One region of the Variovorax sp. BGA-UO-ETr-C22 genome, then DNA from elsewhere that is predicted to be linked to it. Evidence: predicted binding sites of a transcription regulator. Region 1 holds the regulator's gene; each other region holds the start of a gene.
What was found. The regulator LexA, encoded in region 1, represses DNA repair genes until DNA is damaged. The targets are predictions, from matches to a motif close to ACTGTATNNNNATACAGT.
Positions count from the first base shown of each region.

Region 2: the regulator LexA is predicted to act here: its motif matches at 4,733-4,750, upstream of AC57B8_RS11830 (ATP-dependent helicase).
Region 3: the regulator LexA is predicted to act here: its motif matches at 2,960-2,977, upstream of imuA (translesion DNA synthesis-associated protein ImuA).
Region 4: the regulator LexA is predicted to act here: its motif matches at 2,861-2,878, upstream of AC57B8_RS30600 (PA0069 family radical SAM protein).

Region 1 covers NZ_JCAQPA010000011.1:1,323,545-1,330,584, forward strand. The annotation lists gene adk (adenylate kinase) at 1-261, shown strand, start outside; gene AC57B8_RS26250 (asparaginase) at 292-1,278, opposite strand; gene lexA (transcriptional repressor LexA) at 1,352-2,035, shown strand; gene AC57B8_RS26260 (hypothetical protein) at 2,177-2,560, shown strand; gene AC57B8_RS26265 (D-2-hydroxyacid dehydrogenase family protein) at 2,719-3,726, shown strand; gene AC57B8_RS26270 (MFS transporter) at 3,731-4,891, shown strand; gene AC57B8_RS26275 (3-hydroxyacyl-CoA dehydrogenase) at 5,025-6,545, shown strand; gene AC57B8_RS26280 (oxepin-CoA hydrolase, alternative type) at 6,572-7,040, shown strand, end outside.
Region 2 covers NZ_JCAQPA010000009.1:485,287-492,326, reverse strand. The annotation lists gene fur (ferric iron uptake transcriptional regulator) at 1-167, shown strand, start outside; gene hprK (HPr(Ser) kinase/phosphatase) at 232-1,191, opposite strand; gene AC57B8_RS11840 (PTS sugar transporter subunit IIA) at 1,293-1,760, opposite strand; gene hpf (ribosome hibernation-promoting factor, HPF/YfiA family) at 1,953-2,282, opposite strand; gene AC57B8_RS11830 (ATP-dependent helicase) at 2,603-4,720, opposite strand; gene corA (magnesium/cobalt transporter CorA) at 4,946-5,932, shown strand; gene AC57B8_RS11820 (YoaK family protein) at 5,990-6,742, shown strand; gene AC57B8_RS11815 (5'-methylthioadenosine/adenosylhomocysteine nucleosidase) at 6,752-7,040, opposite strand, start outside.
Region 3 covers NZ_JCAQPA010000011.1:1,695,241-1,702,280, forward strand. The annotation lists gene AC57B8_RS27975 (error-prone DNA polymerase) at 1-843, opposite strand, end outside; gene AC57B8_RS27980 (Y-family DNA polymerase) at 836-2,179, opposite strand; gene imuA (translesion DNA synthesis-associated protein ImuA) at 2,148-2,945, opposite strand; gene AC57B8_RS27990 (ABC transporter substrate-binding protein) at 3,057-4,184, shown strand; gene AC57B8_RS27995 (alpha/beta fold hydrolase) at 4,197-5,075, opposite strand; gene AC57B8_RS28000 (DODA-type extradiol aromatic ring-opening family dioxygenase) at 5,107-5,934, opposite strand; gene AC57B8_RS28005 (LysR family transcriptional regulator) at 6,035-6,970, shown strand.
Region 4 covers NZ_JCAQPA010000011.1:2,239,618-2,246,657, reverse strand. The annotation lists gene AC57B8_RS30620 (SRPBCC family protein) at 1-651, opposite strand, end outside; gene AC57B8_RS30615 (SAM-dependent methyltransferase) at 682-1,626, opposite strand; gene AC57B8_RS30610 (thiol-disulfide oxidoreductase DCC family protein) at 1,679-2,110, opposite strand; gene AC57B8_RS30605 (GbsR/MarR family transcriptional regulator) at 2,180-2,782, opposite strand; gene AC57B8_RS30600 (PA0069 family radical SAM protein) at 2,917-4,011, shown strand; gene AC57B8_RS30595 (gluconokinase) at 4,099-4,608, shown strand; gene gnd (decarboxylating NADP(+)-dependent phosphogluconate dehydrogenase) at 4,752-6,173, opposite strand; gene AC57B8_RS30585 (AraC-like ligand-binding domain-containing protein) at 6,317-7,040, shown strand, end outside.

The DNA.
Region 1 (7,040 bases):
TACCACGTCAAGTTCAATCCGCCGAAGGTGGAAGGCAAGGACGACGTGACGGGCGAAGAGCTGATCCAGCGCGAAGACGACAAGGAAGAGACCGTGCGCAAGCGGCTCGACGTCTACAGCCAGCAGACCCGTCCGCTGGTCGACTATTACTCGGCCTGGGCCAAGACCGACCCGGTCGCCGCGCCGAAGTACCGCGCCATCCAGGGCGTGGGCACGGTCGACGAGATCACGCAGCGCGCGCTTGCCGCACTGAACAGCTGATTCAGCGGCTGATTCGTCAGCCCCTTTCTCCTAGCCGCCCTCCGCCTCCGGCAGGGCGGCCACTCCCAAGAGTTCCAGCACCAGCGCGACCCGCGCCTTCACCGGCGTGAGTGTGCCTGCGTCCCGCAGCCCGTCACCGGGTTTCGGCAGGATGCGTCCGTTCGTGCAGCGCGTGGCGCGCAACACCGACACGCCGCCGTCCTGAGCCTTCAGCGCTGCAGCTTCCAGCGCGTGGTGCACGGTGCCGTTGCCGGTCGTGGCCACGACCAGTCCGCGCAAGGGCTCAGCCAACGGGAGCAGCAACGCCTCCACGATCGCACCGCTCGCGCCCGCGTGGCTCATGACGATCTCGACGCGGGGCCACGGCTTCGACACCGCCTCCAGCCGCGCCGCATCGAACGGCGCCCCCTGCGGCCACGCACGAACGCGCCGCACTTCGCCCTCTTCCACGTAGCCGACCGGCCCCGCATCGCCCGACGCGAAGGCATCGAGACGGTAGGTGTGCACCTTCTGCACATCGAGGCCGCCGTGGATCGCGCCCGCACACACCACCGTCACGCCCTGCGCGCCCGGGGTCGAGGCCACCGCGAGCGCGTCGCGCACGTTCTGCGGACCATCGGGCGACAGGGCCGTCGCCGGGCGCATCGCGCAGGTCAGCACCACCGGCTTGGCCGGCGAGAGCACGGCGTGCAGGAAGAAGGCGGTCTCTTCCAGCGTATCGGTACCGTGGGTGACCACGATGCCGGCCACATCAGGCTTCGCCAGCCAGTGCGCGCAGCGCGCGGCCAGCTGGCGCCAGGTGTCGGCGTCCATGTCCTTGCTGTCGAGCTGCGCGACCTGCTCCGCCACCAGCGTCACGCCGGCCGGCGCCTCGATGCCGCCCAGCAGGTCCGCCACGCCCACCTGTCCGGCGGTGTAGCCGATGTTGTCGCCGCTGCTGGCGGCCTTGCCGGCAATGGTGCCGCCGGTGCCCAGCACGACCACGCGGCGCGTCTCGGACGAAGAGGAATGAGTCATGGCTTGTCAACTTTTGAAAACTGGTTAAAAATACAGGTACTGGATATCTAGCCAGTGCCGCAAGGAAACCACTATGCAGTTCGCAGTGAAGCTTACCGCCCGCCAGCAGCAGATCCTGGACCTGATCCAGGGCGCCATCGCACGCACCGGTGCGCCGCCCACGCGCGCCGAAATCGCCAACGAGCTGGGCTTCAAGTCGGCCAACGCCGCCGAGGAGCACCTGCAGGCCCTGGCCCGCAAGGGCGTGATCGAACTCGTCAGTGGCACCTCGCGCGGCATCCGCCTCAAGGGCGATGCGCTGCGCTCGCTCCACGAAACGCGGCACCGCGAAGGCAACCAGTTCTCGCTTTCGCTGCCCGGCATGGCCCAGCTCGCGCTGCCGCTCATCGGCCGCGTCGCGGCAGGTTCGCCCATCCTCGCGCAAGAGCACGTCGACCAGACCTACTACGTCGAGAACACGCTGTTCCAGCGCCAGCCGGACTACCTGCTCAAGGTGCGCGGCATGTCGATGCGCGACGCCGGCATCATGGACGGCGACCTGCTCGCCGTGCAGGCCACGAAGGAAGCGCGCAACGGCCAGATCGTGGTGGCACGCCTGGGCGAAGAAGTCACCGTGAAGCGCCTGAAGCGCAACAAGCAGGTGATCGAGCTGCACGCCGAGAACCCCGACTACCCGACCATCATCGTCCAGCCCGGCGAGCCCTTCGAAATCGAAGGCCTCGCGGTCGGCCTCATCCGCAACACGATGCTGATGTAGGCCCCGGGCCTGCTGCCCACAAGCAGCACCTCATCCGGCCGCGACAGGTGGCGGGCGTATGGCGCGAAGTCGCCATCACCCTGTCGTGGCCGATTCAAGAAATCCTGCCTGTGTTCAACCTCATACTTTTTTGGAGTTCACATGGGAATCGCCCTCCTCGCCATCGCCGACCTCTGGTCACCCCTGCAATCGCTGGCCACCCGCTGGATGCCCGCCCGCCGCCCGTCGCACGGTGACAGCAGCGACGCAGCCGCCGGCCTGCGCTACGTGTCCATCCGCCCCGCTTGCACGGCGCGCCCCGCTGGCGGCTCCGCGCCTGCCAGCTCGCCATCCGCCGCCGCCGCGCCTGCACGCCCGCTGCGTGTGGTCCGCGTGGTCGACCGCCAAGGCACGCAGCGTGGCTGCGCCAACCGGGTCGTGATTTCCGGCCGCATGGCCGACGTGTGCGCCGAACTCGACCGGCTCGCCGCGCTGGAAGCTGCGGAAACCGGGAGCGGCACGCCCCGCCCCAGCCACCTGCACTGAGAAGGTGCAAACGAACCCGCTGTGCCTGTGCGCCCCGCACGCGCACGGCGGATTCACCCCCAACGGTCTGAAACAGGCCTCCCGGGCGCCATTTGGCACGGGGTATCCAAACGTTCACACGTGCGACGTGCCGATGCTGCGAGGCACAATGGCATGCCATGAACATTGTGATCCTCGACGACTACCAGGACGCCGTGCGCAAGCTGCAGTGCGCTGCCAAGCTGGACGCTTACGCCGCCAAGGTCTACACCAACACGGTCAAGGGCATCGGTCAGCTGTCGGTTCGCCTCAAGGATGCGGACGTCATCGTGCTCATCCGCGAGCGCAGCCAGATCTCCCGCCAGCTGATCGAGAAGCTGCCCAAGCTCAAGCTGATTTCCCAGACCGGTCGCGTCGGCGGCCACATCGACGTCACGGCCTGCACCGAACGCGGCGTGGCGGTGGCCGAGGGCTCGGGCTCGCCGCAGGCGCCCGCCGAACTCACCTGGGCGCTGATCATGGCGGCCATGCGCCGCCTGCCGCAGTACATCAGCAACCTCAAGCACGGGGCCTGGCAGCAGTCGGGCCTCAAGTCGGCATCGATGCCGCCGAATTTCGGCGTGGGCTCGGTGCTCAAGGGCAAGACGCTGTGCATCTGGGGCTACGGCCGCATCGGCCAGCTGGTGGCCCGCTACGGGCAGGCCTTCGGCATGCAGGTCGTGATCTGGGGCCGCGAGGCCAGCTGCGCCAAGGCGCGCTCCGACGGCTTCCAGGTGGCGCAGAACCGCCACGAATTCTTTGCCGCCGCCGACGTGCTGTCGGTGCACCTGCGGCTCAACGAGGACACCCAGGGCCTCGTCAAGCTCGAAGACCTCTCGCGCATGAAGCCGACGGCGCTGTTCGTCAACACCTCGCGCGCCGAGCTGGTCGAAGCCGATGCCCTGCTGGCCGCGCTCAACCGCGGGCGCCCCGGACTGGCGGCCATCGACGTGTTCGAGAGCGAGCCGCCGCTGCAGGGCCATGCGCTCCTGCGCCTCGAAAACTGCATCTGCACGCCGCACATCGGCTACGTCGAGCAGGAAAGCTACGAAAGCTACTTCGGCCAGGCGTTCGACAACGTCGTGAGCTTCATCAAGGGCAACCCCACGAACATCGTGAACCCCGGCGCGCTGCAGGTCCGGCGGTGAACGCATGAGCCGGCCCGCGCCGCAGCGAGGCGCGCTCTGGGCGCTGCTGGCCGGCAATTTCGTGATCGGCACGGGCGTGATGGTCGTGCCGGGCACCCTCAATGAAATCAGCGCCTCGCTGGCCATCAAGGTCGCCACGGCCGGCCAGCTGATCAGTGCGGCCGCCTTCGTGATGTGCCTGGGCGCCCCGCTGCTGGCCGCCGCGGTCGCCGGCTGGGACCGCCGCAAGCTGCTCGCCCTCACCCTGCTCTGGTACGCCGCGTGGCACGTGGTTGCGGCGCTCGTGCCCAGCTTCGGCGCGCTGCTGCCGGTGCGCATGCTCACGGTGATCGCGCCCGCCATCTTCACGCCCCAGGCCGCGGCCTGCGCCGGCATGCTGGTGCCGCCCGAGCAGCGCGGGCGCGCCGTCACCTTCGTCTTTCTCGGCTGGTCGGTGGCCTCGGTGCTGGGCCTGCCGATCGGCGCGCTGATCGGCGGCCACCTGGGCTGGCGCATGGCCTTCATGGCCATCGCGGCGCTCAGCGTCGTGAGCGCCGCCTCGGTCTGGCTCACGCTGCCCAACGGCATCCGGCCCGCCGCACTCACGGCCGCGGCCTGGTCGCGCGTGCTGCGCAGCCCGGTGCTGATGGGCATCGTGTCGGTCACGGCGCTGCAGGGCGTCGGCCAGTTCGTGCTGTTCAGCTATTTCGGCCCGCTGCTCAAGCAGGGCTTCGGCGCCGACGCCAACACGCTGAGCCTGATGTGGGCGCTGTTCGGCGCCTTTGGCCTGCTGGGCAACATGGTGGTGAGCCGCTACATCGACCGCGTCGGCGCCGGGCGCATGGTGCTGTTGACGACCGGGCTGATCGCGCTCAGCCTGCTGCTGTGGCCGCTGGCCAGCACGCTGGCGTGGCTCGCGGTGGTGCTCGTGCCCTGGGGCCTGGGCTGCTTCGCCACCAACTCCTCGCAGCAGGCGCGCCTCGTGGGGCTGGCGCCCGCCCTGGCGCCGGGCTCGGTGGCGCTCAACAGCTCGGGCATCTACATCGGCCAGGCCCTGGGTGCGGCGCTGGGCGGCTGGCTGCTGGCGAACGACGCCACCGAGTGGATGAGCCGGGTCGGTTTTGCACTGATGCTGCTGGCGATGGGCCTGAGCATCGCCATCGACCGCAGCCGCCGCCCGGCCTGATTCCGATGCCCCGCGTAACACCCGGGGCGCGGGCCTCCCGCGAGATTGCAAAATCGGAGCTTTCGTCCGCGTCGCGCACCCGCGCCGGCGTGGCCGCCCCGGACACCCACCAACCCATGAGAACCTTGATCCCATGACAGTGAACTACCCCCGAATCGGCGTGATCGGCGCCGGCGCCATGGGGCGCGGCATCGCGCAGATCGCCGCCCAGGCCGGCAGCGAAGTGCTGCTGCTCGACAGCTTCGCCGGTGCCGCCGAGCGTGGCCGCGAAGCCCTCGCCGCCCAATGGAGCAAGCTGCACGAGAAGGGCAAGATCGACGCCCCCACGCGCGACGCCTATGTGGCGCGCGTGAAGGCGGTCGACGGCATGCAGGCGCTCGCAGGCTGCGACCTCGTGGTCGAGGCCGTCGTCGAAAACCTCGAGGTCAAGCGCACGCTGTTTCGCGAGCTCGAGGACGTGGTCGCGCCCACCGCCACGCTGGTCACCAACACCTCGTCGCTGTCGGTCACCGCCATCGCGGCCGGCCTGCAGCAACCCGCGCGCTTCGCGGGCTTCCACTTCTTCAACCCCGTGCCGCTGATGAAGGTGGTCGAGGTGGTGGCGGGCTTCAAGACCTCGCCCGAGGTCTGCCAGAAGCTGGCCGGCTACGCCACGCAGATGGGCCACAGCGCCGTGCAGGCGCAGGACACGCCGGGCTTCATCGTCAACCACGCGGGCCGCGGCTACGGCACCGAGGCGCTGCGCATCGTCGGCGAAGGCGTGGCCGACTTCGCCACCATCGACCGCATCCTGAAGGACCAGGCAGGCTTTCGCCTCGGCCCGTTCGAGCTGCTCGACCTCACGGCGCTCGACGTGTCGCATCCGGTGATGGAGTCGATCTACCACCAGTACTTCGAAGAGCCGCGCTTCCGCCCGAGCGTGATCACCGCGCAGCGCCTGGCCGCCGGCGCACTCGGCCGCAAGACGGGCGAAGGCTTCTACCGCTATGAAAACGGCGTGATGCAGCAAACGCCCGAAGCGCCGGCGCCGGTGATCGAAGGCACGCCCGCGGTCTGGGTGTCGCCGCGTGCCGCGCGCCGCGCCGAACTGCTGCGCCTGGTGAACACGCTGGGTGCGCAGATCGACAGCGGCAGCGCTCCCGCACCGCAGTCGATCATCCTGGTCGCGCCGCTGGGCTTCGACGTGACGACGGTCGCGGCGGTCGAGCGGCTGGACGCCACGCGCACCGTCGGCATCGACATGCTGATCGACGACGCCGCCACCAAGCGCCGCGTGCTCGCCACCAACCCGGCCACGCGCCGCGACGTGCGCGACGCCGCGCACGCCCTCTTCGCGCGCGACGGCAAGGCCGTGAGCGTGATCCGCGATAGCGGCGGCTTCGTCACGCAGCGCGTGATCGGCGCCATCGTCAACATCGCCGCCGACATGTGCCAGCAGCGCGTGTGCACGCCGGCCGACCTCGAGACCGCCGTGCAATTGGGCCTGGGCTATCCGCGCGGCCCGCTCGCCATGGGCAACCTCTACGGACCGACCAACATGCTCGAGGTGCTGTTCAACCTGCAGACCGTGTATGGCGACCCGCGCTATCGCCCGAGCCCGTGGTTGCGCCGCCGCGGCGCGCTGGGCCTGAGCCTGCTGCACGAAGAAGAATAAATAACGAACGAACAGGCACACACGCCATGACCGCCGAACTCAAGAGCACCAGCGAAGGCAGCACCATGGTGCTGACCATCGTCAACCCGACCCAGCGCAATGCACTGGGCCCCGAGATCTATGCCGCCGGCATCGAGGCGCTGAACGGCGCCGAGAGCAGCGACGAGATCCGCAGCGTCGTCATCGTGGGCGAAGGCGCGTGGTTCTGCGCCGGCGGCTCGCTGCAGCGACTGCTGGCCAACCGCCAGCTCGACCGCTCCGTGCAGGCCGAGAGCATCGAGGGCCTGCACAACTGGATCGACTCGATCCGCACCTTTCCCAAGCCGGTCATCGCGGCTGTCGAGGGTGCGGCGGCCGGCGCCGGCTTCTCGCTCGCGCTGGCCTGCGACTTCGTCGTGGCCGCGCGCGACGCCGTGTTCGCGGCCTCGTACAGCAATGTGGCGCTGTCGCCCGACGGCGGCCTCAGCTGGCACCTCGGGCAGGCGCTGCCGCGCC
Region 2 (7,040 bases), on a different contig from region 1:
CGCACCACGACCACCTGGTCTGCACCTCGTGCGGCAAGGTCGAGGAGTTCTACGACGCCGAGATCGAACGGCGCCAGCAGATGATCGCCAAGGACAAGGGCTGGGTCCTGCAGGACCACGCCATGTCGCTGTACGGCCTGTGCGGCGACTGCGTCAAGAAGCGCTGACGCCAGCCACCCCGCGAAAGCAGAAAGCAGCCCTTCGTTTCGAAGGGCTTTTTTCTTGCCTGTCTCAGTCCGGGTCGCGCCCGCTTTCCATCGCCTTGTGGTGGCGCGCCACGAAGTCGGCATAGGTGTCGATGCCGCGCAGCTGCAGGATCGAGTTGCGCACCGCCGCCTCCACCAGCACGGCGATGTTGCGCCCCGCCACCACCTGGATGATGACCTTGCGCACCGGGATGCCCAGCACGTCCTGCGTGAGCGGCGCCGAGGGCATGCGCTCGTAGTCGCGCTCGAAGCTGTCGCGCCGCACGAGGTGCACGATGAGCTTCAGGCGCATCTTCCGGCGCACGGCCGTCTCGCCGAAGATCGCGCGGATGTCCAGGAGGCCGATGCCGCGCACCTCCAACAGGTTCAGCAGCAGGTCGGGGCAGCGCCCTTCGATGGTGTTCTGGTTGATGCGGTACAGGTCGACCGCGTCGTCGGCCACCAGGCCGTTGCCGCGCGAGATCAGCTCCAGGCCGAGCTCGCTTTTGCCCAGGCCCGACTCGCCCGTGATCATCACGCCCATGCCCAGGATGTCCATGAACACGCCGTGCATCGAGGTGCGCTCGGCAAAGTGCTTGGACAGGTAGGCGCGCAGCAGGTCGATCACGAAGGCCGACGACTCGCGCGTGGCAAACAGCGGCAGCTGGGCGCGCTCGCAGATCGACAGCAGCTCGTCGGGCGCGGCCTGACCGTCGGCCAGCACCAGCATCGGCGGCTCCAGCGTGACGATGCGCCCGATGCGGCGCACGCAGTCTTCCTTGCTGCCGCGCGTGAGGTAGGCCACCTCGCGCGCGCCGAGGATCTGCACGCGGTACGGGTGGATGTAGTTCAGGTAGCCGACCAGGTCGGCGGCCGACTGTGCGCGGCTGATGACGTCGGGGTCGAACTGGCGCTCCGAGGCGCCCAGGCCCGCGAGCCATTCCCAGCGGAGCGACCCGCGGAACTCCTCGAACATGGCATCGGCGCTGATGACGGTCGGCTTCATGCGTGCGGCGGCCGGCGCGGGGCGCCGGCATTCTGGTCAGGATGGAGGGAGAGAAAAGCGTCGCCGCAGCTTATCAGCAGCGGCAGGCCCGGCACGGGCGCTCAGGCGACCTGGGTCGACTGCCAGCCGGCAATGAGGCCGTGCAGCGCAGCGGCGTCGGTGCTGGACTTGATCTGCTCGCGCAGGCCGGCGTCGCTCAGCAACTCGGCAATTTCGGACAGGATTTCGAGGTGCTTCTGCGTGGCCGCTTCGGGCACCAGCAGGAAGATCAGCAGCGCCACGGGCTGCTCGTCGGGAGCGTCGAAGCCGATGGGGTTCGCCAGCTGGAACACCGCAGCCATCGGCGCCTTGAGGCCCTTGATGCGGCCATGTGGAATGGCGACTCCGTGGCCCAGGCCGGTGGAGCCGAGGCGCTCGCGCGCGAACAGGCTGTCGGTGATGAGGGCACGGCCCAGACCGTGAAGGCTCTCGAACAGCAGGCCGGCTTCTTCGAAAGCACGTTTCTTGCTGGTGGCGTCAACGCTCACGAGCACTTGAGCGGGCGGCAGGATGGACGCGAGGCGATTCATGGTGGGGTCAGAGCGGGGGCGATTATGCACCTCCTCGGTAAAAACCCCCAGTCCCCCTAATTACTTTCGTCTACATGTGTTGCCGTGAGGCGTCGCTTCCTCTGGAGGCCCTTGCAAAGCCCCACCAATGTGGTCGGACAAACAAAAGGCCGCCCGAAGGCGGCCTGAGATGCGGGGCGCGGGGCCCGGCGTTTACATCACGCGCTTGGGCGCCACGTGATGGTGGTCCTGCAGGCGATCCTTGTGGCGGACCACCTGGCGGTCGAGCTTGTCGACCAGCTCATCAACCGCGGCGTACAGATCAGCGTGGCTCGATTCCGCGAACATGTCATTGCCCTTGACGTGAATGTTGCACTCCGCCCTTTGGCGGCGTTCCTTTTCCTTCTGCTTTTCCACCGTGAGGATCACCTTGACATCGACCACCTGGTCGAAATGTCGCGTGATCCGGTCCAGCTTGCTCGTGACGTAGGTGCGCAAGGCAGGTGTGACGTCGAGGTGATGACCGCTGATCGTCAAATTCATGAATGACCTCCTGAGAATTGACGGTTGGGGAAATGACCGCGCTCCGGGATGAAGCGTGGCCGGCGAAACAGGTGAGGTTGGGAGAGAGGGGGAAGAGGAAGGGAGATGAAGAAAGGGGGCGGTCGGATTCACTATGCCCAAGCTGTCACGGTATTGCAATACCGGGGCTTGCCCGAGTGACGAGCCGGTGTATTGCATGCCCTAATCCGCTATTGATTCCATAGCTGCCCCCGTGCAGTGGCATGCCGTTGCGGCACATTGGAAGCAAGTGTTTCCATGTGCAGCGCGCAGTGCCCCTCCCGCCCGAAGGGCCGGCCCGTTCAGCGCCAGGCGGCGCGCATGCGGTTGCGCAGGTCGATCACCGCCGCCGGCGGCGGCACAGCGGGCGGCAGCACCGGCGGCGGCGGCCAGGTCTGCAGCTCGAAGCCCGCCAGGTCGGACTCCGTGATGAAGCGGGTGCGGTTGGCGTACAGGTGCCGGTCGCCGCGCGCCGCCTGCTGCGTGATGTGGAAGCGCTGCGGCATCACCAGGTGCAGGTGGTCGCGGGCCCGCGTCATCGCCACGTAGAGCAGGCGCCGTTCTTCTTCCAGCTCATGCGCGCCCTGCGCCACGTCGGCCGGCATGCAGCCGTCGACCACGTTGATGACGTGCACCGAGTTCCACTCCTGCCCCTTGGCCGAATGGATGGTCGACAGGATCAGGTAGTCCTCGTCGAGTGAGGGCGGGCCGGGCCGGTCGCTGGTGGCTTCGGGCGGGTCGAGCGTGAGCTCGGTGAGAAAGCGCTCGCGCGAGCCATAGCCGGCCGCCAGCCGCGCCAGCTGCTCGACGTCGGCGCGTCGCACGCCCGAGGTGTCTTCGTACAGCCGCTCCAGGTGCGGCTGGTACCACTGCATGGCCACCTCCACGTCGGCCGGCCACTGCAGCGACGGCGCGCGCAAGGCGGCGTAGGCCTGGGCGAAGTCGGCCCACTGTTCACGCGCGGCCGACGGCGGCACGAAGTCGCGCACCGCCGCGGCCGGGTCGCCCGCCTGGTCCATCGCGTCGAGCAGGCGCGTGCCGGTGGCCGGCCCCACGCCGGGAATGAGCTGCGTGACCCGGAAGCCCGCCATGCGCCCGCGCGGATTCTGCGCGAAACGCAGCACGGCGAGCAGGTCCTTCACGTGCGAGGCCTCGAGGAACTTGAGCCCGCCGAACTTCACGAACGGGATGTTGCGCCGCGCCAGCTCCAGCTCCAGCGCCGCGCTGTGCGACGAAGTGCGAAACAGCACCGCCTGCGACTTCAGCGCCAGCCCGCCCTCGCGGTGCGCCAGGATCTTGTCGGCCACCCAGCGTGCCTGCCCGGCCTCGTCGGGCACGAGCACCAGCACCGGCTTGCCGGCCGAGGGCTTGTCGGTCCACAGCGTCTTGGCGTGCCGCTCGGCGGCCTGCGCGATGACGCGGTTCGACACGTCGAGGATCGGCTGCGTCGAGCGGTAGTTGCGCTCCAGCGTGACGATGCGCGCCTCTTGCGAGAACTGCGACGGAAAGTCGAGGATGTTGCGCACCGTGGCGCCGCGGAACGAGTAGATCGACTGCGCGTCGTCGCCCACCACCGTCACGCCGCGCCCGTCGGGCTTCATCGCGCGCAGGATCTCGGCCTGCAGCAGGTTGGTGTCCTGGTACTCGTCGACCAGCACGTGGTCGAAGCGCGCGCCGACGTGCGCGGCCAGCGCGGGCTCGGCGACCATCTCGGCCCAGTAGAGCAAGAGGTCGTCGTAGTCGAGCACGTTCTGCTGCTGCTTGGCCTCGACGTAGGCGCCGAACAGCGTCTTGAGCTGGGCCTCCCACTCGGCGCACCAGGGAAAGCTGTCTTTCAGCACAACGGCCAGCGGCGCGCGCGTGTTCACGCAGCGCGAGTAGATCGACAGGCAGGTGCCCTTGCGCGGGAAGCGGTTGACCGTGGACGACAGGCCCAGCTCATGCCGCACCAGCCCCATGAGGTCTTCGGCGTCGCCGCGGTCGTGGATGGTGAAGTTCTCGTCCAGCCCGATCTGCGCGGCGTACTCGCGCAGCAGCCGCGCGCCGATGCCGTGGAAGGTGCCGGCCCAGGGCAGCGCCGGCGGGCGCTCCGACTTCAGGCCCAGCACGCGCGCCAGCACCTGGCCCGCGCGGCGCTCCATTTCCTGCGCGGCGCGGCGCGAGAAGGTGAGCAGCAGCAGGCGCTGCGGATCGACCCCGTCCGCGATCAGGTGCGCCACGCGGTGCGCCAGCGTGCTGGTCTTGCCCGAGCCGGCACCGGCGATCACGAGCAGCGGCCGGTGGTCGGCGCCGACCGCTGCGCCCACGCCGTGCTCGACCGCCGCGCGCTGGTCGTCGTTGAGCGCGGCGAGCGCCGCGGCCAGGCGCTCGGCTTGCGTCTTCGGGGGGGTGGAAAGAACGGGGGACGCAGGGGTCTGCATGGGCACGACTTTACTGTATGTCCGTCCAGTTCGAGTGCCTTGTCGCCCTGTGGCCGGTGACATAATCGCGCCTCGCTGCAACCGGAGACTCCCCTTGGAAACCGCCCCGTCTCGGCAGCTTTCAACTCCCTGGCGACGCTGCGCGTGATGTACTGACGCCGGGTCCGCGGGAATTGAAAGCGCCCCGCCCTCGCCCATCGTTCAGTCACCCCCGGGAGTGAGCCCATGCTCAACATCTTTACGCTCGCCAACGGCCGCCTCGTCCAGGAAGAGATCGAGTCGCTCGAAGAGCTCTCCAAGTTCCAGCCGATCTGGGTCGACCTCGAGTCGCCCACGCTCGAGGAAAAGCGCTGGATCAAGCAGTACTACGGCCTCTCGATTCCCGAAGACGCGATGGACGAGGACATCGAGGAGTCGGCGCGCTTCTACGAGGAAGACAACGGCGAGCTGCACATCCGCTCCGACTTCTTGATCGACGACGACGAAGACCCGCGCACGGTGCGCGTCGCCTTCATCCTCAACCAGCACAACACCGACCTGCGCAGCCGCGGCGTGCTGTTCTCGATCCACGACGAAGACGTGCCCGTGTTCCGCCTGCTGCGCATGCGCGCACGCCGCGCGCCGGGGCTGATCGAAGACGCGAAGGAAGTGATGCTCAAGCTCTTCGACGCCGACGCCGAATACTCGGCCGACACGCTGGAGAACATCTACGACGAGCTCGAGGTGGCGGGCAAGAAGGTGCTGTCGGGCAACGTCAGCGACGAGCTGGCCGGCGAGGTGCTCGGCGCCATCGCACGGCAGGAAGACTTGAACGGCCGCATCCGCCGCAACGTGATGGACACGCGCCGCGCCGTGAGCTTCATGATGCGCAGCAAGATGCTCAACGCCGAGCAGTTCGAGGAGGCGCGCCAGATCCTGCGCGACATCGAATCGCTGGACAACCACACGGCCTTCCTCTTCGACAAGATCAACTTCCTGATGGATGCGACCGTCGGTTTCATCAACATCAACCAGAACAAGACCATCAAGATCTTCTCGGTGGCCAGCGTCGCGCTGCTGCCGCCCACGCTGATCGCGAGCATCTACGGCATGAACTTCAAGTTCATGCCCGAACTCGACTGGGCCATGGGCTACCCCTACGCCATCGCGCTGATGGCAGCGAGCGCGCTGGTGCCGATGTGGTACTTCCGCCGGCGCGGCTGGCTCAAGTAACGCCGCGCATCGGGTGCTAGAGTGGCTGTCGGCAGGCAGCTGACCTGGAGAGCCCCCGTGCGCAGACTTCGTTTTCTCACCAACCGCCACCGCGCGCCGTCGACGAACACCGCGCTCGGACTGCTGCTGGCCTTCAACGCCGGCGCCATCAATGCGGGCGGTTTCCTCGTGCTGCACATGTACACCTCGCACATGACCGGCTTCGCCTCGCAGCTGGCGGACGGCATGGTGCTGGGCAACCTCACGCTGCTGCTGAACGCGCTGGGCGCGATCCTGGCGTTCGTGAGCGGCGCCGCGGCCTGCGCGGTGTTGGTGAACTGGGCGCGGCAGCACCGGCTGCATGGCGTGTATGCGCTGCCGCTGCTGCTGGAGGCCGCGCTGATGTTCCCGTTCGGGCTCGCCGGCGCCATCACGCTGACCTGGGCCACGCCGTTCGCGGTGCCGCTCACGGTGCTGCTGCTGTCGTTCATCATGGGCCTGCAGAACGCCGTGGCATCGAAGACCTCGGGCGGCAGCACGCGCACCACCCACATGACCGGCAACATCACCGACGTGGGGATCGAGCTGGGCAAGATGCTCTACTGGAACCGGCGCGCGCCGTCCACGCCGCTGCCGGTGCGCCACGACCGCAGCCGACTGCGCCGCTGCGGCGGGCTGGTCGCCATGTTCGTGCTCGGCGGCGCCGTGGGCGCGCTGGGCTTCAAGCACGTGGGCTTCATCTGCGTCGTGCCGCTGGCCGCGCTGCTGCTGGCGCTGTCGATCCCGCCGCTGCTGCGCGACCTGCCGCAACTGCGCCGGCTCGCACCGTAGGCAGGTGCTTCAGGCCGCGTCGCGCGGCAGGGAGGCGAGCCAGGCGTCGACGAGCGCGAGGCTGTAGCGGCTCGCCACCTCGGCCACGAAGCGCGTGAAGTCGCCGTGCGCGGCATCGTCGGCGCGGTCCGAGATGGTCCGCAGCGCCGCGAAGGGCACGCCGTAGTCGTGGCAGGCCTGCGCCATCGCAGCGCCTTCCATCTCGACCGCGAGCGCGTCGGGCAGCGAACGCTGCAGGGCCCCACACTCCGCGGTGGTCGACACGAAGCGGTCGCCGCTGATCAGCAGGCCGCGATGC
Region 3 (7,040 bases), 370 kb from region 1:
CCGCTGGCGCAGGTGCCGCTCGGCGTTCGACTGCAGCGCGAAGCCGCACTCGGCCACCGTGCGGCCTTCGCGTACCGCCGTGAGCACGTCGTGCAGCGGCTTGCGCCCGCGCGCGTGCATGTGCACGTCGCCGGCCGCGACCAGCGGCACGCCGGCCTGCTCGCCCGCCTGCATCAGCGTGACGAGCCAGAGGTCGTCGTCGAGTTCGTTGAACAGCGCCACGGCCAGCCAGAGGTTGTCGCCGTACAGCGCCCTGGCCGCCGCCAGGTCCTCCTGCACGGTGGCCGCATCCGGCATGCCTCCCGGCGGACGGTGCGGCACGAAAAGCACCTGGCAGCGCTGCAGCGAGGCGACGTCGCTCGTGTCCCAATCGACGCGGTACTCGCCCTTGGGCAGCTCGGTGTTGCGCGCGGCGGTGATGAACTCGCAGAGGTTGCCCCAGCCCTCGGTGTCGTTCGCGATCACCACGAGCTTGAAGCGCTCGAAGCGGAACTCGCTGCCGAACAGCAGGCGGAATTCGGGGTGGCGCGGGATCGGCGGTTCGTCCGGGTGCTCGCGCTCGTAGGTGTCCAGCTTGACGGGCAGATCGCGCAACGCGACATGCGCGCGCACGATGCCGGCCACCGAGCACTCGTCGGTGATGGCCAGCGCCGCATAGCCGAGGTGGTAGGCGCGCTCGACCACCTCTTCGGGCGTCGACGCGCCGCGCTGGAAGCTGAAGTTCGTGAGGCAGTGCAGCTCGGCATAGCCGGGCAGGCCCGGCGCCGGGCGCAGCCGCTGCGGCAGCACATGCACCTTGGCGGGCTGGCGCTTGCGCTCTTCCTTGCCGCTCAGGTCAGGCATAGAAGCCTTGCAGGTACCAGCGCACCTCGCCCGACGAAAAGCGCGTGGCGGGCCGCTCGCGAAAGATCCACACCAGGCCGGCCTCGGGGCTTTCGGCCACGTAGTAGTCGCGCATCGCGGGCTGGCCGCCGTCTTCTTCACCGCCCCACCAGCCGGCCTCGACGCGCTGCGGCCCGACCAGCTTGCGCAGCGGCCCGCAGTAGCACGGGCGCTCGCCGTCCATCTCGAGCCGCAAGGGCTCGGGCAGCAGCCAGGGCGGGTAGATCGCATCGGGCTGCGAGGCGGCGTCCTTGCGGGCCTTGTCGGGTGCAGGCGTTTTCTCTTTTTGCAGCGCGGGCCGCCACCGCTGCTGGCGCTCGGGCCGGTGGTCGGCCTGCGCGAGCGGCACCACCACCTGGTCGGCGCCGAGCCGCACGCTGAGCCGTTCGACCATCTCGTGCAGCTTGTCGCCCTTGCGGTTGTCTTCGGGCAGGAAGCTCGTGCTGGCGCCGGCCAGCGGATCGGTTTCGAGCGTGCGCAGCTTCAGCCAGCTCGCGGGCGCGGCCAGCGTGGTGAGCGCGAGTTTTTCGGACAGCAGGCGGCGCAGGTGCGCCATGTCCTGCGTGGGCTCGGCCGTGCGCACGGTGAGCTGCTGGTGCGGCGGCAGGGTCACGCCGTTGAGGCGCCGCAGGTCGAGCGTCCACTGCAGCTCGAGCGCGCGCGCGCCGCGCTGGCGGGCGCGCAGCCAGATCTGCAGCGCCGAGAGCAGGCGGTTGGCCGACCACATGAGTTCGGGCCCGGTCTCGGCCAGCGCGGGCAGTTCGAGCTTCTGCTCGAACACGTCGGGCAGCGTGAGCCAGGCGTGGCTTTCGGGGCGCAGGCCCCAGGCGATGTCGAGCGCCTCACGCAGCCCGGCACCGAAGCGCCGCGCCAGCCCGCCGCGCGGCAGCGCCGCCACCTCGCCCCAGGTGCGGCAGCCCAGGCGCGCGAGCAGGTCGAGGTGGCCCTGCGCGGCCGTCAGCGTGTCCAGCGGCAGGCCGGCCGGCACGTCGGCGGGCCGGTGCTCGTTGCGCGCGAACAGGCGCAGCCGCGCCAGCGCGATCAGGCTGGTGGCGCCCTGCGCGCCGCGCATGCGCGCGTCGGGCGCGGGGTTGAGGGCCAGCAGCTGGCGCATCAGCGGCGCGCGACCGCCCCACAGGCGCTCGCAGGCCGAGACCTCGAGCATCAGCGCCTCGTCCTGCCAGGCGACGTGCGGCGTGAACTGCAGCGCCCACCAGCCCAGGGCTTCGGGCGGGGGCATGTCGGGGGCGTCGGCGTCCTCGGTTTCAGACGACCACTGCAAGGCGATCCAGTGCATCCGGGCCTCCTTTCCATGCGTCGATGCGCACCACCGTGGCCGACGGCGCGGCGGCCGGCGTCACGGCCGGCTGCAGGCGCAGCTGGCGCCGCACGCGGGCGGCGGCCAGCAACGCGCTCATGCGGGCATTGCGCGCCGGCACCCGCACCGGCGCGGCCAGCGGCGGCCCCCGGCGCTTGAGCAGGTGCAGCGCGATCTGCGCCGGGTCGTCCGGGCAGCGCTCGGCGCGCAGGCGCAGACGCGCGGGCGAGGCCGAGAGCGCCACCGACTCGGGCCGGCACACGAACAGCAGCACCTCGTGCTGCGCGGCGGCCAGCTGCAGCCGCCGCAGCTCGCCCACGCGGGCCTGCGGCAGCCAGGCGACGACGGCAGCGATCTCGGCGCAGCGCAGCGCCTGCTCGCAGGCCCACAGCCGCGCGGCCGGGGCGTCGCTGCGCACGCACATCAGCGCCTCCACCGGCAAGCCCTGCGCCGCCAGCGCGGTGCCGCAGGGTTCGTAGGGTGCGCCGACCAGCACCACCGGCCCGCCGCGCGCTTCCACGGCCTGCGCCAGCGCGGGCAGCAGCAGGCGCCAGACATGGGCCTCGGGCGTGGCCTGCAGCAGCTCCGTCATCGCGCCCACGGGCCAGCCGCCGCCGGGCAGCTCGGCGTCGAGCGCGGCATGCCCGGTGGCCACGACCTGCGCGTCGGCCAGGCCGAGTTCGTCGGCGTGCCAGACGCCGCGGCCCGCGGCGGTGGAAAAGGAGTCGAGGAAAGGGAGGCCCATGATTGCAGTTGTTAACTGTATTTTTATACAGTATTTCCCAGGTCGCAACCAGCGATCGATTTACCTGCGAAGGCCCGCGCCTTAAGATCGGTTTATTAACAATTAGTGACCATGAGACACAAAAAGATTCACCTGCGGTTTCTGGCCCTCGCCGCCCTCGTCTTCGCGGGGGCGCCCGCCTCGGCCCAGCCCGCCAAGCCGCTCCTGATCGGCCAGACCTACGTGCAGACCGGCCCGCTCGCATCGCTGTCGACCGAGCCGCTGGTGGGCATCCGTGCCATGTTCACCGCGCTGAACGCGAGCGGCGGCGTCAACGGCCGCCCGGTCGAGCTGCGCCAGCTCGACGACGCCTACGACCCCGCCAAGGGCGCCGAGAACGTCAAGACCTTCGCGCGCGACGGCGCTGTGGGCGTGCTGATGCCCATCGGCACCTCGTCGGCGGTCGGCGCGCTGAAGGCGGCCAACGAGCTGAAGATTCCCGTCGTCGGCCCGTACACGGGCGCGGGCCCGGTGGTGAAGTTCAGCGAGTTCGGTTTTCCGGTGCGCATCAGCTTTGACGAGGAATACAGCCGCATCGTGAACCACCTGTTCACCATCGGCCTGTCGCGCATCGCCTTCGCGCACAACGACAACCCCGGCGCGCGCTCGGCGATGGAGAGCACGCAGAAGTTCATTGCCGAACGCGGCGACAAGATGGTCGGCAGCGTGGCCATCAAGAACGACGGCTCCGACGCGGCCGAACGCGCCGCCGAGCTGGCCAAGCTCAAGCCCAAGGCCGTGGTGCTGTCGGCCACCAACGACGTGGCGGCGAAATTCATCGCGGCCTACCGCGCGACCGGCGGCGAGACGGCCTTCTATTCGTTCTCCTTCCTGAACGGGCAGAAGCTGTTCCAGGACATCAAGAAGGACGCGGCCGGCGTGGTCATCTCGCAGGTCGTGCCCTATCCGTGGAACAGCGCGATGCCGGTGATTGCCGAGTACCAGGCGGCGATGAAGAAGATCGGCATGACCGAGTTCAGCTACGCCAGCCTGGAGGGCTACGTCACGGCCAAGGTCATGGTCGAAGGCCTGAAGCGCGCGGGCGCCAACCCGACGCCCGAGTCGCTGCAGAAGGGCCTGGAGTCGTTCAAGACGCTGGACCTCGGCGGCATCGCCGTGTCGTACCGGCCCGGCGAGCACCGCGGGCTGACCTTCTCGGAACTGTCGATGCTCAAGGCGGACGGGCGCTACCTGCGCTGAGGCTGAACCGCTTCAGCCCAGGAAGCGCAGCAGCTGCGCGTTGACCTCATCAGCGCGCTCGTACTGCACCCAGTGCCCCGCGCCGTCGATCACCACGCCTTCGCGGCCCGGGCCTTCGCTGGCCAGTTGCGCCACCAGCGGACGCGAATCGGCGGTGACGTCGAACTCGCCCCACAGCAGCAGCGTCGGCACGCCCAGCGCGTCGATCGCGGCCTGCAGCCCGCCCGAGAGCGACACCTCCTTGCTGCGAAAGCGCGTGCCGTGGCACGAGAGGTCGTGGATCTCGAAGGCCAGCGGGTCGATGGCGGCCGGCGCGTGCAGCATCAGCGCGCCCAGGTTGTGCATGAGCGCGGCGCGCTCGGTCTCGCGGTCGGGGGCAGCGCGCCAGTTGATCATCTCGACCGTCATGCGGCGCAAGGTGCCGTGGCCGCCGCTGCCCATCAGCGCCAGCCGGCGGATCGCGCCGCGCCGCACCGCGAAGCGCGCGGCAGTGAGCCCGCCGAACGAGAAACCGCCCAGGTCGATGGGCGTGCCGGCGCCGATGAGCGCATCGAGCGTGCCGCCGAGCGCGGCCAGGAGCGGCACCAGCGCGTCCTCGCCGGGCGCCACGCGCAGCAGCGCGTCGGAATCGTGAAAGCCAGGCATGTCGGGCAGGAGCAGCGTGCGCTGCGCCGACAGCGCCTCGGCGTTGCGCAGCCAGTGCATCCAGCTGCCGTGGCCGCCGTGCAGCAGCACGATGGGCGGCTGCGTCGTGTCGGTGCCGAAGCGGCGCCAGCGCACGCGAATGCCGTCATGCACCGGGTCGTGCGAGGTGGACAGGGCTTCGATGCGGGCGATCAGGCGCCGGGCTTCGGCGGATTCGTCGGGGGTGGGAAGAGCGGGCGTGGGCATGGCTTCATTCTGCCGCGCGGCCCGCGTGCCTTCAGGCCGCGCCGAAGCGGTAGCTCGACACCACGAGCCCGCCCATGAAGGCGTCCTCGTGGTAGACGCGCTCGCCGACGTCGCCTTCGGCCGCGCCGACCGCGACCATCAGCGGAATCAGGTGCTCCTCGCGCGGGTGCGCCACGCGCGCCGACGGGGCCGAGGCCCAGTCCTGCAGGCGTTGCACGCGCGCCTGCGGCGTGGCCTGCACCGCCGTCTCGTCGAGCCAGTCGCCGAAGGCCTTGGACACGCCGTGCGCCTGCGGGCCGAAGTTGCGCAGGTTGTGATAGCTCAGGCCGCTGCCGACGATGAGCACGTTCTCGTCACGCAGCGGCGCGATGGCGCGGCCCAGCGCCAGGTGTTCGGCCGGGTCGAGCCCGCGCCTCAGCGACAGCTGCACCACCGGCACGTCGGCGTTCGGGTACATCGCGGCCATCGGCGAGAACATGCCGTGGTCGTAGCCGCGCTCGGGGTCGATCTGCGCCGGCAGGCCGGCGGCGGCGATCAGCGATTGCACGCGCTGCGCGAGTTCAGGTGAACCTGGCGAGGCGTAGCGCACCTCGTAGGTGTGGGCCGGAAAGCCGCCGTAGTCGTAGATCATGGGCGGGCGCGGGTTGCCCTGCACCGTGAACACGGGCGACTCCCAGTGCGCCGAGACCATGAGGATGGCCGCCGGCGTGCGGCCGATCTGGCGCGGCATGTCGGCCAGCGAGGCGGCCAGCTGGTCGTAGGTGGCGCCCATCTCCTTCTTCATCCAGGGCCAGGGGCCGCCGCCGTGCGAGATGAAGTACGTGGGCAGGCGGGAAAGCGTGGTGTTGTCGTGGGTCAAGTCGATGCTCCTTGAAGGCGTTGGATCGACTGTAGACATTTCCTTTCAGGAAATCGACAGGCTACGATGCATCGAATCCTTTCTTCACAGGAAATCATCGATGGACCGCATGACCAGCCTGCGCGTGTTCCGCGAGGTCGTCGAGGCCGGCAGTTTCGTGGCCGCGGCCGAGCGCCTGGGCCTGTCGGCGCCGATGGCCAGCAAGCACGTGGCGCAGCTCGAGAAATCGCTGGGTGCGCGGCTGCTGCACCGCTCGAGCCGCCACCTGAGCCTCACCGAGGCCGGCACCGCCTGGTACGAGCAGAGCCGCCGCGCGCTCGACCTGCTCGACGCGGCCGAAGCCGCCATCGGCCAGACCAGCGACGCGCCGCGCGGCCAGCTCAAGGTGAGCGCGCCCGTGTGGTGCGCCACGCCGCGCTTTGCGCGCGTGCTGGCCGACTACCGCGCGGCGTACCCCGAGGTGCTGGTCGACATGCACCTGGAGAACCGCAAGGTCGATCTCGCGGCCGACGGCTACGACCTGGCCCTGCGCGCCACGCAGGAGCCCTCGCCCGCGCTCATCGCGCGGCCGCTGTGCCGCGTGCCCTTCCACCTCGCGGGCACGCCGGCCTACCTGAAGCGCCACGGCGCCCTGCCCGCGGTGCCGGCCGACCTCGCGAAGCTGGGCGCGATCGTGCCCAGCTACGTGAACCTGGACAACCTCGCGCTCAAGGGGCCGGGCGGGCGCATGTTCCCGCTGCGGCTCACGCCCGCGATGCGCTCGGACGACACCACGCTCACGCTGCACGCGGTGCGCGCCGACATGGGCATCGCGTACCTGCCCGTGTGGCTCATCGACGACGACCTGGCGCAGGGCCGGCTGGTGCGGCTGCTGCCCGCGTTCGAGGCCACGCCGGTCACGCTGTTCGCCGTGTACACGAGCCGGCAGTACATGTCGCCCAAGCTGCGAACTTTCATCGACTTCCTGAGCGCGCGGCTGGGGGGCATGGAAACAAAGGCAGCACGCGCCGACGACAGCAAGGTGCGCCGCAGCTGAAGGGTTGCTGAAGGCACCGGCCACGAACGCACCTTTTCGGGGCAAGGTCATGCATGCAGGGCTACATTCG
Region 4 (7,040 bases), 920 kb from region 1:
CGGCATCGGCACGCCGACGCGGTAGGCCCACGCGTCGCCGACTTCGCTGGGGCGGATGTCGCGCGCGGCGTTGAGCTCGTGCCACACACGTTCGGCCGGCGCTGCGATGAAGAGGGTGCGCGAGGTGTTCGAGAACTGGTCCGGGTTGGGCCATTGCGGCTCGATGCCGCCGAGCAACAGCGGCACCAGGGCGACGCTGTACAGCGCGGGCTTCGGCCAGTTGGTGATGCGGCACACGATGCCCATGGCCAGCCCGCCGACGCTGCCCATCACCGCGAACAGCGGCACGATGAAGGCGGCGCAGATGATGCCCTCGATGAACACCATCAGCGTGCCGCCGACGAACAGCGCGGTGGCCACCCACGGCGCCCAGAGGTAGTAGCCCCAGCTGCGTCGCTCGATGCGCTCGGCCAGGTACACCGTGACCGCGCCGCACGCCGCGGGCGCGAAGTAGACGAAGGAGCCCAGCATGGCCGAGAAGGGCTGGCCGGGGCCGCCGCTGAAGACGAGGCGCAGCACGAGCGCCAGCGCCGCGCCGGCGAACATGGGCCAGAACCAGCCGAAGGGCATGCCGTGCACGGGCTTGGGGGCCGGCACGTCGTCGTTGGCCGGCAGGTCGGCGAGTTTGCTTTCTTCGGGCTCGGTGCGCATGGAAATCTCTTCTCCTCTTTTTGTGATGTCTCAGCTGGCGCTGCGCCGGGCCGTCACCATGGCGTAGTCGAAGTCGCGCCAGAACATGCCCAGCGCGAGCGCGCAGTAGCTGGCCACGATGTGCTTGCGGCGCCAGGGGCTGAGCTTGCCGCGCGCCTTCCAGAGTTCGGCCAGCGTGAAGCGCGTGGCCAGCACGGGGATGTGCAGCGCGCTCGGTGCCACGCGCCAGCGCAGCGAGGTGAACGCGATGTCCTCGAAGCCGTGCGCGCGCAGCGCGGCCGTGAAGTCGTCGCGCACCGCCAGCGTGGGCACGGCCCAGCTGTCGGCCCACAGGCGGTGCAGCCAGCCCGCGAGCCGGCCCGGCCGGCGGCGCAGCAGGAAGCCGTCGACCACCACCAGCCGCGCGCCGGGCTTGAGCAGCCGCGCGGCCTCGCGCACGAAGTCGGCCTTGGCGGTGCCCTCGGCATAACAGGCGCTTTCGAGCGCCCAGGCACCGTCGGCCTGGGCGGCAGGCAGGCCGGTGCGGGTGTAGTCGGCCTCGACGTGCGCGACGCGGTCGGCCACGCCGGCGCGGGCGTCGAGCCGCGCGGCGATGCCGTTCTGCACCGGCACGTTGGTCACCGTGACCGCATGCAGCGCGGGGTCGTCGCCGACCAGCGTGCGCGAGGTGGCGCCGGCGCCGCAACCCAGGTCGAGCACGCAGCGCGGGCCGGTGGTGGCGGTGGTGTCGAGCCGCAGTGCGCGCCCGACGGTGCGGTTCATCTCGATCAGCATGCCCTCGCGCCGCAGCGGGTTCAGGCCCAGGCGCCAGAAGCCGAAGTGCATGTTGTAGCTGGGGCTCCAGGCGCGGTAGTCGTCGGCGACCTCGGTGAAATAGTCCTGCGTGTCCTCGCGGCTCACGTGGCCTTCGACGGCAGGCGGCGCGGGCCGCGCGGTGCCGGGCAGGCGGAAGTCGGGCTGGAAGACGTCGGGCATCGAAAACTCCTTCGGACGTGAGCGGGTGGGGTGTGACAGCGTGAGTGGTTTTTTAGAGCTTGCAGTGGTCGTCGGCGCAGGTGGCTGGCGCGATCGCACCGTGCCCCGCGAGCCGCAGGACCAGCCAGCGCGGCAGCCGGTAGCGGTTGCGGGCCAGCACTGCATACGCGCGGTCGGCCAGCCGGCCGACCACCGGCAGGTCGAGCACCGCGCCACCGGCCGGCAGGCCCACCGCGGCGCGGCAGGCGCGGATGGCGTCGACGCCCACGCGCAGTTGGCCTGCGGCATCGACCGCGTGCAGCGAGCGCATCAGCGCCTCGCGCGGCGCCGGGCCGTCCGCGAAACCGATGGGCGAGCAGTCGACCAGGCGCAGCCGCTTCGCGCTGTCGCGCGCCTGCATGGCGCCCATCTCGGCCGTGCACAGCGGGCAGGTGGCGTCGAAATAGACCGTGAGCGGGTAGGTGGCGGGGGCGAAGCGGGTCATGGTGCTTTTGGTTCTCGATATTTCAGTCAAAACAGAAATAGAAAGGCAAAAAAAAGGACGCGGCCTTTCTCAGATCATGGGCAGGCTGGCGTGGTGCGCGTCGGGGTCGTCGCCCTTGCCGGCGCCAGGAGGGGCGGGGGGCGGTGGGCTGTCGCCGCGCACGAACTTCTGCACGCTGGCGCCGAGCGTGAGCACCTTGTCGAGCGTGCCGGGCGACAGCCGCAGCATCTCGTCGGCCCAGGTGGCGAGCTTGGTCATGAGGTCCATGGTGGAGCGGATGCGGTCTTGCGCATCGGGCGGCTCCTTCTGGAAATCGGGGCTGGAAACGATCTCGCGCAGCACGCGGATGGTGGGGTCGAACTCGCGCTCCTTGCGCTCGCGCACCACGGTGCGGAACAGCTCCCACACGTCGACGCTGGTCTCGAAGTAGTCGCGCCGGTCGCCCAGCGTGTGGGTGACGCGCACGAGGTTCCAGGCCTGCAGTTCCTTCAGGCTGTTGCTGACGTTGGAGCGGGCCACGCCCAGCGTTTCCGACAACTCTTCGGCGTGCATCGGCTTGCCGTGCGCGAAGAGCAGGGCGTGGATCTGCGAGACCGTGCGGTTCACGCCCCACATGGAGCCCATCTCGCCCCAGTGCAGGACGAACTTGCGTTGAATGTCGGTGAGTTCCATGGCGTCGAGTTTAGGAATTCCTGAATTTCTGTCAAGACAGAAATAAAAAACTGTGCATGTCGGGATCAAAAGTGAAATACTGTATGAATAAACAGTTGTTCGACTTGTTTCCTGATTCCTTCCAAGGACTCGCCATGCCCGCCGCCCAGGTTCCCATCCACATCATCAAGGGCCGAGGCGCGGCCACGCGGCTCGCGCACCGGTTCTCCAAAGACGCACGCGACGCCTTCGACGACGGCTGGGGCACGCTGGAAGACGGCGAAGCCGAGGCCGCCGGACTGCTGCCGCTGGCCACCGAGGTGCGCTTCGAGGACGTGAAGTCGGTGCTCAGCAGCAACGAGTCGCCCGACATCCCCTTCGATCGCTCGCTCAACCCGTACCGCGGCTGCGAGCACGGCTGCATCTACTGCTTTGCGCGGCCCACGCACAGCTACCTGAACCTGTCGCCCGGTCTCGACTTCGAGACCAAGCTGATCGCCAAGCGCAACCTCGTCGAGGTGCTGCGCGCCGAACTCGGGCGCAAGGGCTACCGCCCCAGCAACCTCGCCATCGGCACCGCCACCGACTGCTACCAGCCCATCGAGCGCGAGCTGCGGCTCACGCGCGGCGTGATCGAGCTGCTGAGCGAGGTGCGGCATCCGTTCGCGCTGGTCACCAAGTCGAGCGCGGTCGAGCGCGACCTCGACCTGATCGCGCCCATGGCCGCCGACCGGCTCGCGGCGGTGTACGTCACCGTGACCACGCTCGACGGCGAGCTGGCGCGCAAGCTCGAGCCGCGCGCCGCCGCGCCGCACCGGCGGCTGCGCACCATCCGCACCCTGGCCGAGGCCGGCGTGCCGGTGGGCGTGAGCGTGGCGCCGCAGATTCCGTTCATCACCGAAGACATGGAGCAGGTGCTCGAAGCCGCCTGGGAGGCCGGCGCGCGCAGCGCCTTCTACACCGTGGTGCGCTTGCCGTGGGAGGTGGCGCCGCTCTTCAAGGAATGGCTCGAGCTGCATTACCCGCAGCGCGCCGAGCGCGTGATGGCGCGCATCCACGAGATGCGCGGCGGCAAGGACTACGACGCCGACTTCGCCACGCGCATGAAGGGCAGCGGCCTGTGGGCCGATCTGATCCACCAGCGCTTCCAGAAAGCGACACACCGGCTGGGCTTCAACCGCGAGCGGATCGCGCTGGACACCGGCGCGTTCCGCCCGCCCGGCGCCGCGGGGCAGGGCAGCCTGTTCTGAACAGGGCGCAGACGCGGTAGATTCGTGGCCGTGCCGGCCTCGGCACGCATTCGGCATCGGCTGCTTCAAACAAGGTCAAGAGCGCGCATGAACAGGGTCTGGCTCGTGGTGATGGGGGTTTCGGGCTGCGGCAAGTCCAGCATGGGCGCGGCGCTGGCCACGGCGTTCGGGCTGCCGCTGATCGAGGGCGACGACCACCATCCGCCCGCCAACGTCGACAAGATGAGCCGCGGCATCGCGCTCACCGACGCCGACCGCGCCGGCTGGCTGGCCACGCTGGGCCGCGCCCTGGCCGACGCGCCGCAGGGCGCCGTCATGACCTGCTCCGCGCTCAAGCGCAGCTACCGCGACCAGTTGCGCGCCGCCGCGCCGGGCCTGCGCTTCGTGTTCATGCAGATCGACCGCGCCGAAGCCGAGCGCCGCGTGGCCGCGCGCGCGGGCGCCGGGCTGCACATGTTCCCGGCCAGCCTCGTGGCCAACCAGTTCGCCACGCTCGAATCGCCGGTGGGCGAGGCCGGCGTGTTGGCGGTGGATGCGACGGCGCCGCTGGCGCAGTCGGTCGGCGTGGTGCGCGACTGGCTGGCCGACGCCGGCTGAGTCGCATCACCTGAAGAGGTGGCGAGCGGGCATTCACCAGAAACACCGCGGAACCGGCTTTGCCGGGCCGCTGGTGTTGCCCCCGGTAGGGGGTTGGCGAAGCGACACGAAGTGCGCGAAGCCTGGGGGCGAGTCCAATTTATTTATTCGATGACTTCGGGCCAGTCGGTGTGGAAGAACTGGCCCTCCGGCTTGTCGACCCGCTCGTACGTGTGCGCCCCGAAGAAGTCGCGCTGCGCTTGCAGCAGGTTCGCGCTCAGGCGTGCCGTGCGGTAGCTGTCGTAGTAGGCCAGCGAGGCGCTGAAGGCCGGCACCGGGATGCCGTTGCTCACCGCCAGTGCCACCACCTCGCGCCAGTTCTGCTGCGTGCGGTTCAGCAGGTCTTGAAAGAATGGGTCGAGCATCAGGTTGCCCAGCGCCGGGTCGCGGCGGAAGGCGTCGGTGATGCGGTTCAAAAAGCGCGCGCGGATGATGCAGCCGCCGCGCCAGATCGAGGCGATGCCGCCCAGGTCGAGCGGCCAGCCTTTCTTCTCGCCCATGGTCTGGATCAGGTCGAAGCCCTGCGTGTAGCTGATGACCTTCGAGGCGTAGAGCGCGTCGTGCACCTTGGCCACCAGCGCCTTTTTCTCCAGCGACAGTTCGATCCTCGGCCCCTGCAGCAGCTGGCTCGCAGCCACGCGCTGCTTCTTCTGCGACGACAGCACGCGCGCCTCGACGGCGGCGTTGATGGTGCTGATGACCACCGCGTTCTCGGCCGCGTTCAGCAGCGTCCACTGGCCCGTGCCCTTCTGGCCGGCCTTGTCCAGGATGAGGTCGACCACCGGCTGGCCGGTTTCCGGGTCTTTCTGTTCGAGCGCCTTGGCGGTGATCTGGATCAGGTAGCTCTGCAGCTCGCCCTCGTTCCATTCGTTGAAGATCGCGGCCATCTCGTCGGTCGTGAAGCCGGCCGCCTTGAACAGGCTGTAGGCCTCGCAGATCAGCTGCATGTCGCCGTACTCGATGCCGTTGTGCACCATCTTCACGTAGTGGCCCGCGCCGCCCGGGCCGATGTGGATCACGCAGGGCTCGCCGTCCACCTTGGCCGCGATGCTCTCGAAGATCGGCTTCATCACCTCCCAGGTCGACGCCGGGCCGCCCGGCATGATCGACGGCCCCTTGCGCGCGCCTTCCTCGCCGCCCGACACGCCCGCGCCGATGAAGCGCAGGCCCTTGCTCGCAAGGTAGGCGTCGCGCCGTTCCGTGTCGGTGTACAGGCTGTTGCCGCCGTCGATGACGATGTCATCCTTGTCGAGCAGGGGAATGAGCTGCTCGATCACCTGGTCGACCGGCGCGCCGGCCTTGACCATGATCTGGATCTTGCGGGGCTTGGCCAGGCTCTGGACGAACTCCTCGAGCGTCTTCGCGCCCACCAGCTGCTTGCCGGGGTGGGCGGCAATGAAGGCCTCGGTGGTGGCCTCGGTGCGGTTGTAGACGCTGACCTGGAAGCCGCGGCTTTCCACGTTCAGCACCAGGTTCTGTCCCATCACGGCCAGGCCGATCAATCCGAAATCGCTTTGCTTGCTCATGTGTGCCGGGCCCTTCGTGCGTGTGCGGTGGATGAAGCGGGCCATTGTGCCGGGCACCCGCGCGGTGCGGCGTCGGAGGGCGTCTATACCCGCTTGGCAAACGGGCCCGGGCTGGCTATGTTGGCGGGATGACTTCCGCCGCCATGCCCGCAGCCCCTGCTGCGATCCACACCTGGTCGACCGACACCGTGCCGCCGCCGCAGCGGCTGGACTACTGGATCGGCGCGGTCTGCGAAGGCTTTCTCGAAATGGACGTGACCAGCCCGCTGGCCGGCCGCTTCGGCGCCTCGCTCGAATCCGCGCCGCTGGGGCCGCTGCACGTGAACCGGGTGCGCGGCAGCGCGCAGGACGTGTACCGCACGCGCCGCGCCATCGCCCACAGCCGCCACAACTTCTACTACCTGCTGTGCAAGGCCGACTCGCCCTGGGTCGCGGTGCAGGAAGAGCGCTCGGCGCGCCTGCTGCCCGGCGACGCGGTGCTGGTCGATTCGCGGCGCTGCTACGCCTTCCACCTGCAGCAGTCGGCCGACACGGTGTCGATCGAGCTGCCGACCGCGTGGGTCGAGTCGTGGCTGCCCGATGCCGGCGACCACGTAGCGCGCCGCATCGACGGCCACAGCGGCTGGGGCGCGGCGCTCAGCGGCTTCGCGCAGGCGCTGTCGCCCGAGGTGGCCCTGCGGCCGCCGCTGCCGGCGGCGTTGCTGGCCGACCAGCTCGGCGGCCTGCTGGCCCTGGCGCTCGGCCCGGTCGGTGGCACGGCCATGCCCGACCCGTGCGGCCGCGCCGCCTTGCGCCAGCGCGTGCTCGACGCCACCCGCGAGCGCCATGCCGAGCCGGGCCTCACGGCCGCGGCCGTGGCGCAGGGGC